2 regions of the Streptomyces sp. NPDC030840 genome follow, and region 2 is predicted to be linked to the other one. Evidence: riboswitches for the same ligand, from Rfam matches in the RefSeq annotation. Region 2 holds a riboswitch; the other holds the start of a gene.

Region 1 (4,513 bases), on a different contig from region 2:
TCAAGGCGACCGAGTCCCACACCTACCGCAACCCGTACTTCGGCCGGCAGTACAAGGGCTCCCGCGACGTGGGGCTGATCCGCGGCGCCTACCACTTCGCGGTACCGGACAAGTCGTCCGGCAGCACCCAGGCCGCGTACTTCGTGCGCAACGGCGGGGCCTGGCGCGCGGACGGCTGGACGCTGCCGCCGGCGCTCGACATCGAGTACCACCCGTACGACAGGCGGAGGAAGTGCTACGGCCTGAGCAGCAGCGGGATGGTCAGCTGGATCAAGGCCTTCAGCGACGAAGTGAAGCGGCGCACCGGCCGGCGTCCGGTGATCTACACGACCACGCACTGGTGGAAGACGTGCACCGGCAACAGCAGGGCCTTCGGCGCGGACCACGCCCTGTGGCTCGCGCGCTACAACTCGTCAGGGGCCGGCGAGCTGCCCGGGAACTGGACGTTCTGGACGATCTGGCAGCACGACAGCGACAGCGGCGCCCTGCCGGGTGACCAGAACCTGTTCAACGGGTCGATGACCCAGCTGAAGAGGTTCGCGAAGGGGTAGCGCTCCGCCGGAAGCGCGACGGCGAAGCCGCACATCGACACGGCCGCGCCCCTTCGTGGGCGCGGCGCCGCCTCCGGAAGGTATACAGAGGGTATGCGGAGCAGAACAGTCCGCATACGTTCGAACCCCAGCAGCCCAGGCACCCACCCCTCGCCACAAACGGAATGCCGACACCGCGATCGATACATCCCTCGGTTCAGCCCAGTTCATCTTCCGTTCACCCAGGTTGCCTACGGTCAACGTGCCACTGACGTCCGAAAGAAGCCCGGGTAAATGGAAAACTTCTCGCTGATCCTCGCGATCGTGGTCGTCACCGCGCTCGCGTTCGATTTTACGAACGGTTTCCACGACACCGCCAACGCGATGGCCACCACCATCTCGACCGGCGCGATGAAGCCCAAGGTCGCGGTGGCCATGTCCGCCGTGCTCAACCTTGTCGGCGCGTTCCTCTCCATCGAGGTCGCCAACACGATCTCGAAAGGTCTCGTCGACGAGACCGGTATACGACCAGAAGTGATCTTCGCCGCGTTGGTCGGCGCCATCCTCTGGAACCTGCTGACCTGGCTCGTCGGACTGCCGTCGAGTTCGTCGCACGCCCTCATGGGCGGTCTGATCGGCGCGACCGTCGCCTCGGCCGGCCTGGGCGCGGTGCACGGTGACGTCCTCGTCACGAAGGTACTGATCCCCGCCGTCGCGGCGCCGCTGGTCGCGGGCATCGCCGCGATGCTCGCCTCACGGCTGACGTACACCCTCGGCAAGAACGCCCACGAGAAGGCCACGTCCAAGGGCTACCGCGCCGGCCAGATCACCTCGGCCGGCCTGGTCTCCCTGGCCCACGGCACGAACGACGCCCAGAAGACGATGGGCATCATCACCCTGGCCCTGGTCGCCGGCGGCGCGATCGCCCCCGACTCCGACCCGCCGGTCTGGGTCATCCTCTCCGCCGGTGTCGCCATCGCGCTCGGCACCTACCTGGGTGGCTGGCGCATCATCCGCACGATGGGCAAAGGCCTGACCGACCTCCAGCCGCAGCAGGGCTTCGCCGCCCAGACCAGCGCGGCGACGGTCATCCTGGCCTCCTCCCACCTCGGTTTCTCCCTCTCCACCACGCACTCCGTCTCCGGCGCGGTGATGGGCGCGGGGCTCGGCCGCAAGGGCGGTGTGGTCCGCTGGTCCACGGCCACCCGCATGTTCGTCGCCTGGGGCCTGACGCTCCCGGCCGCGGCCGTGGTCGGCGCCGGAGCCGAGTGGGTGACCTCCTTCGGCACCTGGGGCACGACGCTGGTCGCCGTCTTCCTCGTCGCGTCCAGCGCCGCCATCTGGCTGCTCTCGCGCCGCGAGGTGGTCGACCACACCAACGTCAACGACACCGACGAGCCCGCCGGCGTCGTGACCACGGCCATCGCGGCGGTCACCCCGCCCCCGGCAGGCCCGCTCACCGACGACCTCGCGGCCACCGCCACCGTCTCCGCCGACACCCCGGCGAAGTCGTCGGCGCCCGCTCTCTGAGCAAGGGAAACACACCACCATGCACATCGACTGGGCAGCCCTCGGCTCCGTGTTCGGAGTCAGCCTCGTGGTCACCGTGGCCCTCGTCGGCCTCTTCACCCTCGGCATCGTCGGCCTCTCCAAGCGCGAGACGGCCACGGCCTCCGGCAACTCGGCGGCTCTCGCCACGACGGCGGCGTACGCGTGCTTCGCCGCCTGCGCGGCGGCGGTGGCGTACGGGATCTATCTGATCGTGGCCTGACACCGGCACACGACAGAGACACGCCAAGCAGTGGGGTGCGGGACGGATCACCGTCCCGCACCCCACTCGTATGTGGGCCTCAGCACACTCTCCCTTCGCAGGTCAACGGCAAGTTGACGCCCCTTCCAACCCCGTGGTGGACTGCCGGAGCCATGTACGGGCGGCAGAAGAGGAAGCCGGTGGAAGTCCGGCGCGGTCCCGCCACTGTGACCGGGGTAGCCATCCCCGGGAGTCAGGAACTCTCGCCGTCGGTCTCGTCGAACCAGGGCGTGGACACCCTGAGTGAGGACATATCGCCATGCTCGGCTGCCGATTGAGTGTCAGCACCACCGCCCTGCCGGAACCCGCGGCCACAGCGGTCGGCTGAACCGATGCGTGCCGATCGCGTGTTCGCGTACGGCGCCGCCGCCGGGCTCCTCGGTGACCTGCTCCTGGGCGATCCCCGCCGGGGGCACCCGGTCGCCGTGTTCGGGCGGGCCGCGGGTGCCGTGGAGCGGGTGTTGTGGCGGGACCACCGCGGGTGGGGCGCGCTGCACACCCTCGTGTGCGCCGGTGGCGCCGTCACGTTCGGAGCCGCCGCCGCTGGTGCCGTGAGAACGTCGTCCGCCGCCTCCGTCGCTCTGACCGGCGCGGCCACCTGGGCCGTCGTCGGGGGTACTTCGCTGGCGCGCGAGGCCAGGACCATCGGGCGTGCCCTGCGGACGGGGGACGTCGAGGGCGCCCGGACGCGGCTGCCGCATCTGTGCGGGCGGGACCCGCAGGCCCTCGACGCCGACGGGATCGCCCGGGCCGTCGTCGAGTCGGTCGCCGAGAACACGTCGGACGCCGTGGTGGGAGCCCTGGTGTGGGGTTCCGTCGCGGGAGTGCCGGGGCTGCTCGGGTTCCGGGCCGTCAACACCCTCGACGCCATGGTCGGCCACAAGTCGCCCCGCTACCGGCGCTACGGCTGGGCCTCCGCCCGGCTCGACGACCTCGCGGGGTGGCCGGGGGCCCGGCTCACCGCCGTCCTCGCCGCCGTGGCGGGCCCCGATCCCCGGGGGGCCGTTCGGGCGTGGCGAGCCGACGCGGGCCGGCACCCGAGTCCCAACGCCGGTCCCGTGGAGGCCTCGTTCGCGGGTGCCCTGGGGGTGCGGCTGGGCGGGACCCTGTCGTACGGCGGACGTGTGGAGCATCGGCCCGTGCTGAACGGGGAGGGGCGTGCCGTGGAGGTGGGCGACATCGAACGGGCCGTGCGCCTGTCACGGCGGGTGAGCTGGCTCGCGTTGGGGGCGGCCGTCGCCGTGAGGCTCGTCGCGAGGGGGCGGAAGGCATGAGCGGGGGTCTTCTCGTCGCCGGCACCACCTCGGACGCGGGCAAGAGCGTCGTCACCGCCGGGATCTGCCGGTGGCTGGTCCGGCAGGGCGTCAAGGTCGCGCCGTTCAAGGCGCAGAACATGTCCCTCAATTCGTTCGTGACGCGCGAGGGTGCCGAGATCGGGCGGGCGCAGGCCATGCAGGCCCAGGCCTGCCGGGTCGAGCCGACCGCGCTGATGAATCCCGTGCTGCTGAAGCCGGGAGGGGAGCAGAGCAGTCAGGTCGTGCTCCTCGGCAAGCCCGTGGGCGAGCTGAGCGCGCGCGGCTACCACGGCGGGCGGCAGCAGCAGCTCCTCGGCACCGTGCTGGACTGCCTCGCGGAGTTGCGGGGCACGTATGACGCGGTGATCTGTGAGGGCGCCGGTTCTCCCGCCGAGATCAATCTGCGGCGGACCGACATCGTGAACATGGGCATCGCCCGCAACGCCGGGCTTCCCGTCCTCGTCGTCGGCGACATCGACCGGGGCGGCGTCTTCGCGTCCTTCTTCGGGACCGTCGCCCTGCTGTCGCGCGAGGACCAGGCCCTGGTGGCCGGGTTCCTCGTCAACAAGTTCCGCGGGGACGTGTCCCTGCTGGAACCCGGCCTGGACATGCTGCACGGGCTCACCGGCCGCCACACGTACGGCGTCCTGCCCTTCCGGCACGGGCTCGGGATCGACGAGGAGGACGGGCTGAGGGTCTCCCTGCGGGGGACGGTACGGGAGTCGAACGTCGCCCCTCCGGTGGGTGAGGACGTGCTCCGGGTCGCCGTCTGCGCCATCCCCCTCATGTCCAACTTCACCGACGTGGACGCGCTGGCCGCCGAGCCGGGTGTCGTCGTGCGCTTCGTGGACCGGCCGGAGGAGCTGACGGACGCCGAC
Region 2 (4,513 bases):
TGCGGCGGCGGGCTGTGGGGCTCCGGGGAGGTCGCCGGGGACACGGGTGATCCAGCACTGGGCCGCCCGGACTCCTCCGGGCGTACGGCGCCGGGGTCGCCGGACGTCGGCTCGGCGCCGGAGCGGAGCTGCTCCAGTCGGGCCGACAGCAGTTCGACGGCCTGGACGCGGTCGGCGTGGGCCCGCTCGTAGGCGAGCAGTTGCTCCACCTCGTCGGCGGTGAGCGCGCGGACGCGGCTCTCGAGACCGCCGATCGGCAGGTGGTCGTAGTCGGGCAGCGGCAGCGCGGTGCGCTGGGCCATGTTTCTCACCCTCCCTGTGTGCGGTCATGGTGTGCGGCATGGAGCGGGGGTGCGGCGGATCCGCGGTGGGCGCCGAAGCCCGGCCCCGTGTGGGTCTCGGCGTGCGCTCCGGTCGCCTCAGTGGGCGCCCAGGCCGCCGCTGCCGAAGGAGCCGCTGCTGCCCTTGCTCCAGCGCGACCGCCGCTTGGACACGGTCGGCCGGGAGCCCAGGTTGCCGTGCACCTGGTAGGGCGTGAGCCGCAGATCGCTTCGGGGTATCTCGTCGGGCTCCAGGTTGTGCTGCTCCTCATGGACCGGGCCGCCCTCGGGCAGCCGGGGCTGCTCCTCCGGGCTGGGCCGGCGCGGCTCACGGCTGCGTACGCGGTTGCCCATCCAGAAGGCGCCGCCCAGGAGGGCCACGACGATCACGCCCATGATGACCGACCAGAGGCCGACCAGTGCGCTTCCCCCTGCGGCAAAATGCACCCATTCCATACTCATATGTGACGAATACCCTCGCGGGCATCGGTGAACCGGCTCAGCGCGCGGAATCCGCACGTCGTCGAGCGGCATTCCCGCGGTGACCCGGGAGGCGCACGGGTGCCCGGGTGGGCGGTGAGAGAAACACGGGCGGCCGAGGGCGCGCGAGCACGGCCGCCCGCGCCGCACCCGTTCCGCGGGCGTGGTTTGACGGGTTCCGGCTCGGCTACCCGCCCGGTGTGACATCGACGACGACTTCTCAGCAGGAGCTCTTCCGGTTCCTCGAGGACCGCTTCGCGTGCGCACAGGCGTGCACGGAATGCGCGCGGGCGTGCGCCCTGCGCGCGAGCCTCGCCGACCCGGACGGGCCCAGGGACCAGGAACGTGTGCGGCGCAAGGGCATCATGTGCGCCGAGGTGTGCGACGCGACGTGCCGGGTGCTCTCCGAGCAGACCCACCAGGACGAGGCCGCCCTCCGGGCCCAGGTGGAGTGGTGCCGGGAGGTGTGCCTGGAGTGCGCGCACGCTTTCGACGCCCACCCCGGTGCCGAGGACAGCGCGAAGGCCTGCCGCGACTGCGCCCGCGCCTGCACGGACTTCCTCGCGACACTCGCTGCCTGAGGCGAGGGGCTGCCGCCAGGCTCGGCGACCCCGGACCCGGCTGTCGGCCTGACGGCCTCGTCCTCAAACGCCGGACGGGCCGGATGTACCTGCCCTCGCTGAAAACCCAAGCCCCGGCCAGGGAACTCAGCCCCGGCCGCGAAAATCAGCCCCTCCGGCGTTTGAGGAGCGGGGGTCCGGGGGCTGGCCCCCGAACCGGGGTCCGGGGCGGAGCCCCGCGGCGGGTCGAAGGGGCGCAGCCCCTGGGGAGGGGACGGGTAGGGGCGGCGGGGGCGAAATGAATCCTCGCCGACCGCCCCGCTCAGGACGCTCCCGCGAGCGGCGGCCCCCCGACCCGCACGTTCCAGCGCCCGCCCCGCCCGCTGAACTCGGTGGCCGTCAGCGGCGGCACGTCCACGCGCCAGAACGCGGATTCCGGCGCCCCCAGCACCCGTACCACCACGGCCCGTACGACGTCGGGCTCGACGACGGCGACCGTCCGGCCGTCGCCCCGGGCGGCCGTGTCGAGCCACAGTGCCACCCGGTCGCACAACGCCCGCACCGACTCGCCGCCGTGCGGCGCGGACTCGGGGTCGGTCAGCCAACGGGCCACCGCCTCGGGCTCGTCGGCGCTCACCTCGGTGAGCGTCGCCCCGCGCCAGCGCCCCACGTCCAGACCGGCCGGCCCGGGCGTCCCCCCGATGTCCAGCCCGAGCGCGGCAGCGGTCTCGCGGCAGCGGACCGTGGGGGAGGCCCAGGCCCGGTCGGGGGACCTCAGGGTGCCCGAGTTCGCCGTCGCCGCCCGCAGCCCGGACGGGTCGAGCGGGCATCCGTCGTCGAAGCGGGCCTCCCGCAGCGCCGCGTTCATCGCGGGTGAGATCAACATCACTCGGCTCGTCATTTCACGCTCTCCCGATCCGGCCACCTGTGCACCCAACCCCCTTGCCCTGTAAGGGACATGACCATCGGGCCGTGGTGTGACCAGCTCACCCGCACGCCGTGCGCCACCCATGCGCCCTTGGCCGGAACCTCACTTCGCGGTACCTTCTCGTCGATATTGACGACGGTCGACGGAAGCCGGTGAGAATCCGGCACGGTCGCGCCACTGTAAGCCCAGCACGATCCGCACCCGCCAAGTGCGGTGACGGCAGGGCAAGTCAGACCCGTGGCCGTCGTCCTGTGCACCACCGAGACGGGACGCGAGTTCCCCCAGGAGGTCCTGCCATGGCGCAGTCCGCCGTCGCCCAGCCGACCGCAACCCCCGCCGCTCCCACCGCGGTTCCGGCCAAGCTGCCGATCGGAGCGATCGCCCCCTGGGCGGTCTTCTTCGGCATCCTCATGCTGGTCCTGCTCTACTTCGTCGGCGCCGAACAGGGCGCCACCTCCCTCGTGTCCGGCGAGGGTGTCCACGAATGGGTGCACGACGCCCGCCACCTGCTCGGCTTCCCCTGCCACTGACGGCGGCGAGGAAGCTCACGAGCCGATGAACTCCGCAACGGTCAGGAACCTCCTGGTGCGCGGCATGCTCGCGGGACTCGCCGCGGGCCTGCTCGCCCTCGTCGTCGCCTACTTCCTGGGTGAACCACGCGTCGACCAGGCGATCGCGTTCGAGGAGGCCCACGCCCACGAACACGGCGGCGAGGAACTCGTCAGCCGCACCCTGCAGTCCACGGCGGGACTGTCCACCGGCGTCCTCGTGTACGGGGTCGCGTTCGGCGGCATCGCGGCCCTCGCGTACTGCTTCGCGCTCGGCCGCATCGGCCGCTTCGGGCCGCGCGCGAGCGCGCTGCTCCTGGCGGTGGCCGGGCTGGTCGCGGTCTATGTGGTCCCGTTCCTGAAGTACCCCGCCAATCCGCCCGCCGTGGGCGACCCCGACACCCTCGACCAGCGCACCACGCTGTACTTCCTGATGGTCGTGCTCAGCGTTCTGCTGGCCGTCGGGGCGGTGGTCCTGGGCAAGCGCCTCGCGCCACGCCTGGGCAACTGGAACGCCACCGTCGCGGCGGGCGCGTTCTTCGTCCTCGTCGTCGGCCTGGCGTACGCCTTCCTGCCGTCGTACGACAACGTCCCGGAGGGCTTCCCCGGCACCCTGCTGTGGCAGTACCGGTTGGCCGCCCTCGCCATCCAGGTGACCCTGTGGACCGCGTACGGTCTGCTCTTCGGGCTGCTCGCGGAACGCGTGCTGGCTCCGCGCACGGCGGGGCGCCAGGGGGCCGCCGCTCCGGCGACTCCCGTCCCGCACTGAGCTGTTGAGCGCGTCCCGCACTGACCTGTTGGGCGCGGGAGAAAGGCCCCCGGGTGACCGGGGGCCTTTCTCCTGTCCTGTCCCTCCCGGTCGCTCCCTCGTGTTCCCAATTACTGGAACACGTTCTACGGTGTGCGCCGTCAGGTCCGGCCTTGGGGAGCCAGGAGGCGCCGTGCATCTGGAATACACGCCCGAGCAGCAGCGGCTGCGCACCGAACTGCGCGCCTACTTCGCCAAGTTGGTGCCGGACAACGCGTACGCGCGGTACGGCGACCCGGCCTCCCAGAAGCGCTTCTACCGCGAGACCCTCCGCCGTCTCGGCACGGACGGCTGGCTCGGAGTCGGCTGGCCGAAGGAGTACGGCGGACGCGGGCTGACCCCCATGGAGCAGTTCATCTTCTTCGACGAGGCCGCCCAGGCGGGCGTCCCCCTGCCCCTGATGGCGCTCAACACGGTCGGCCCGACGATCATGCAGTTCGGCAGCGAGGAGCAGAAGGCGTACTTCCTGCCGCGCATCCTCTCCGGCGAGATCGATTTCGCGATCGGCTACAGCGAGCCCGACGCGGGCACCGACCTGGCCGCGCTCAGGACGCGCGCCGTACGGGAGGGCGACGAGTACGTCGTCAACGGCCAGAAGATCTGGACCACGAACGGCGACACCGCGGACTGGGTGTGGCTGGCCGTCCGCACCGACCCGGACGCCCCGCCCCACAAGGGCATCACCATGCTCCTGGTCCCGACCACCGACCCCGGCTACTCCTGCACCCTGATCAACACCCTCGCCTCCCACGACACCACCGCCAGCTACTACGAGAACATCCGCGTACCCGTCTCCCACCGCGTCGGGGAGGAGAACAAGGGCTGGCGCCTGATCACCAACCAGCTCAACCACGAACGCGTCACCCTCG

Evidence for each region. A riboswitch is a leader RNA that binds a small molecule or an ion and turns the genes downstream of it on or off. The one in region 2 is predicted to bind cobalamin.
Region 1: linked by a shared signal. The riboswitch ahead of ACZ49J_RS10680 (cobalamin biosynthesis protein) and the one ahead of ACZ49J_RS31550 (CbtB domain-containing protein) in region 2 are both predicted to bind cobalamin.

The regions. Positions count from the first base shown of each region.
Region 1 is NZ_JBVIEE010000004.1:62,081-66,593, forward strand. Features, by position in the region: gene ACZ49J_RS10665 (lysozyme) at 1-551, shown strand, start outside; gene ACZ49J_RS10670 (inorganic phosphate transporter) at 825-2,060, shown strand; gene ACZ49J_RS10675 (hypothetical protein) at 2,080-2,301, shown strand; cobalamin riboswitch at 2,422-2,562, shown strand; gene ACZ49J_RS10680 (cobalamin biosynthesis protein) at 2,673-3,614, shown strand; gene ACZ49J_RS10685 (cobyric acid synthase) at 3,611-4,513, shown strand, end outside.
Region 2 is NZ_JBVIEE010000018.1:83,208-87,720, reverse strand. Features, by position in the region: gene ACZ49J_RS31570 (DUF8129 domain-containing protein) at 1-302, opposite strand, end outside; gene ACZ49J_RS31565 (DUF6479 family protein) at 420-782, opposite strand; gene ACZ49J_RS31560 (four-helix bundle copper-binding protein) at 1,001-1,381, shown strand; gene ACZ49J_RS31555 (histidine phosphatase family protein) at 1,683-2,261, opposite strand; cobalamin riboswitch at 2,408-2,548, shown strand; gene ACZ49J_RS31550 (CbtB domain-containing protein) at 2,585-2,818, shown strand; gene ACZ49J_RS31545 (CbtA family protein) at 2,844-3,605, shown strand; gene ACZ49J_RS31540 (acyl-CoA dehydrogenase family protein) at 3,778-4,513, shown strand, end outside.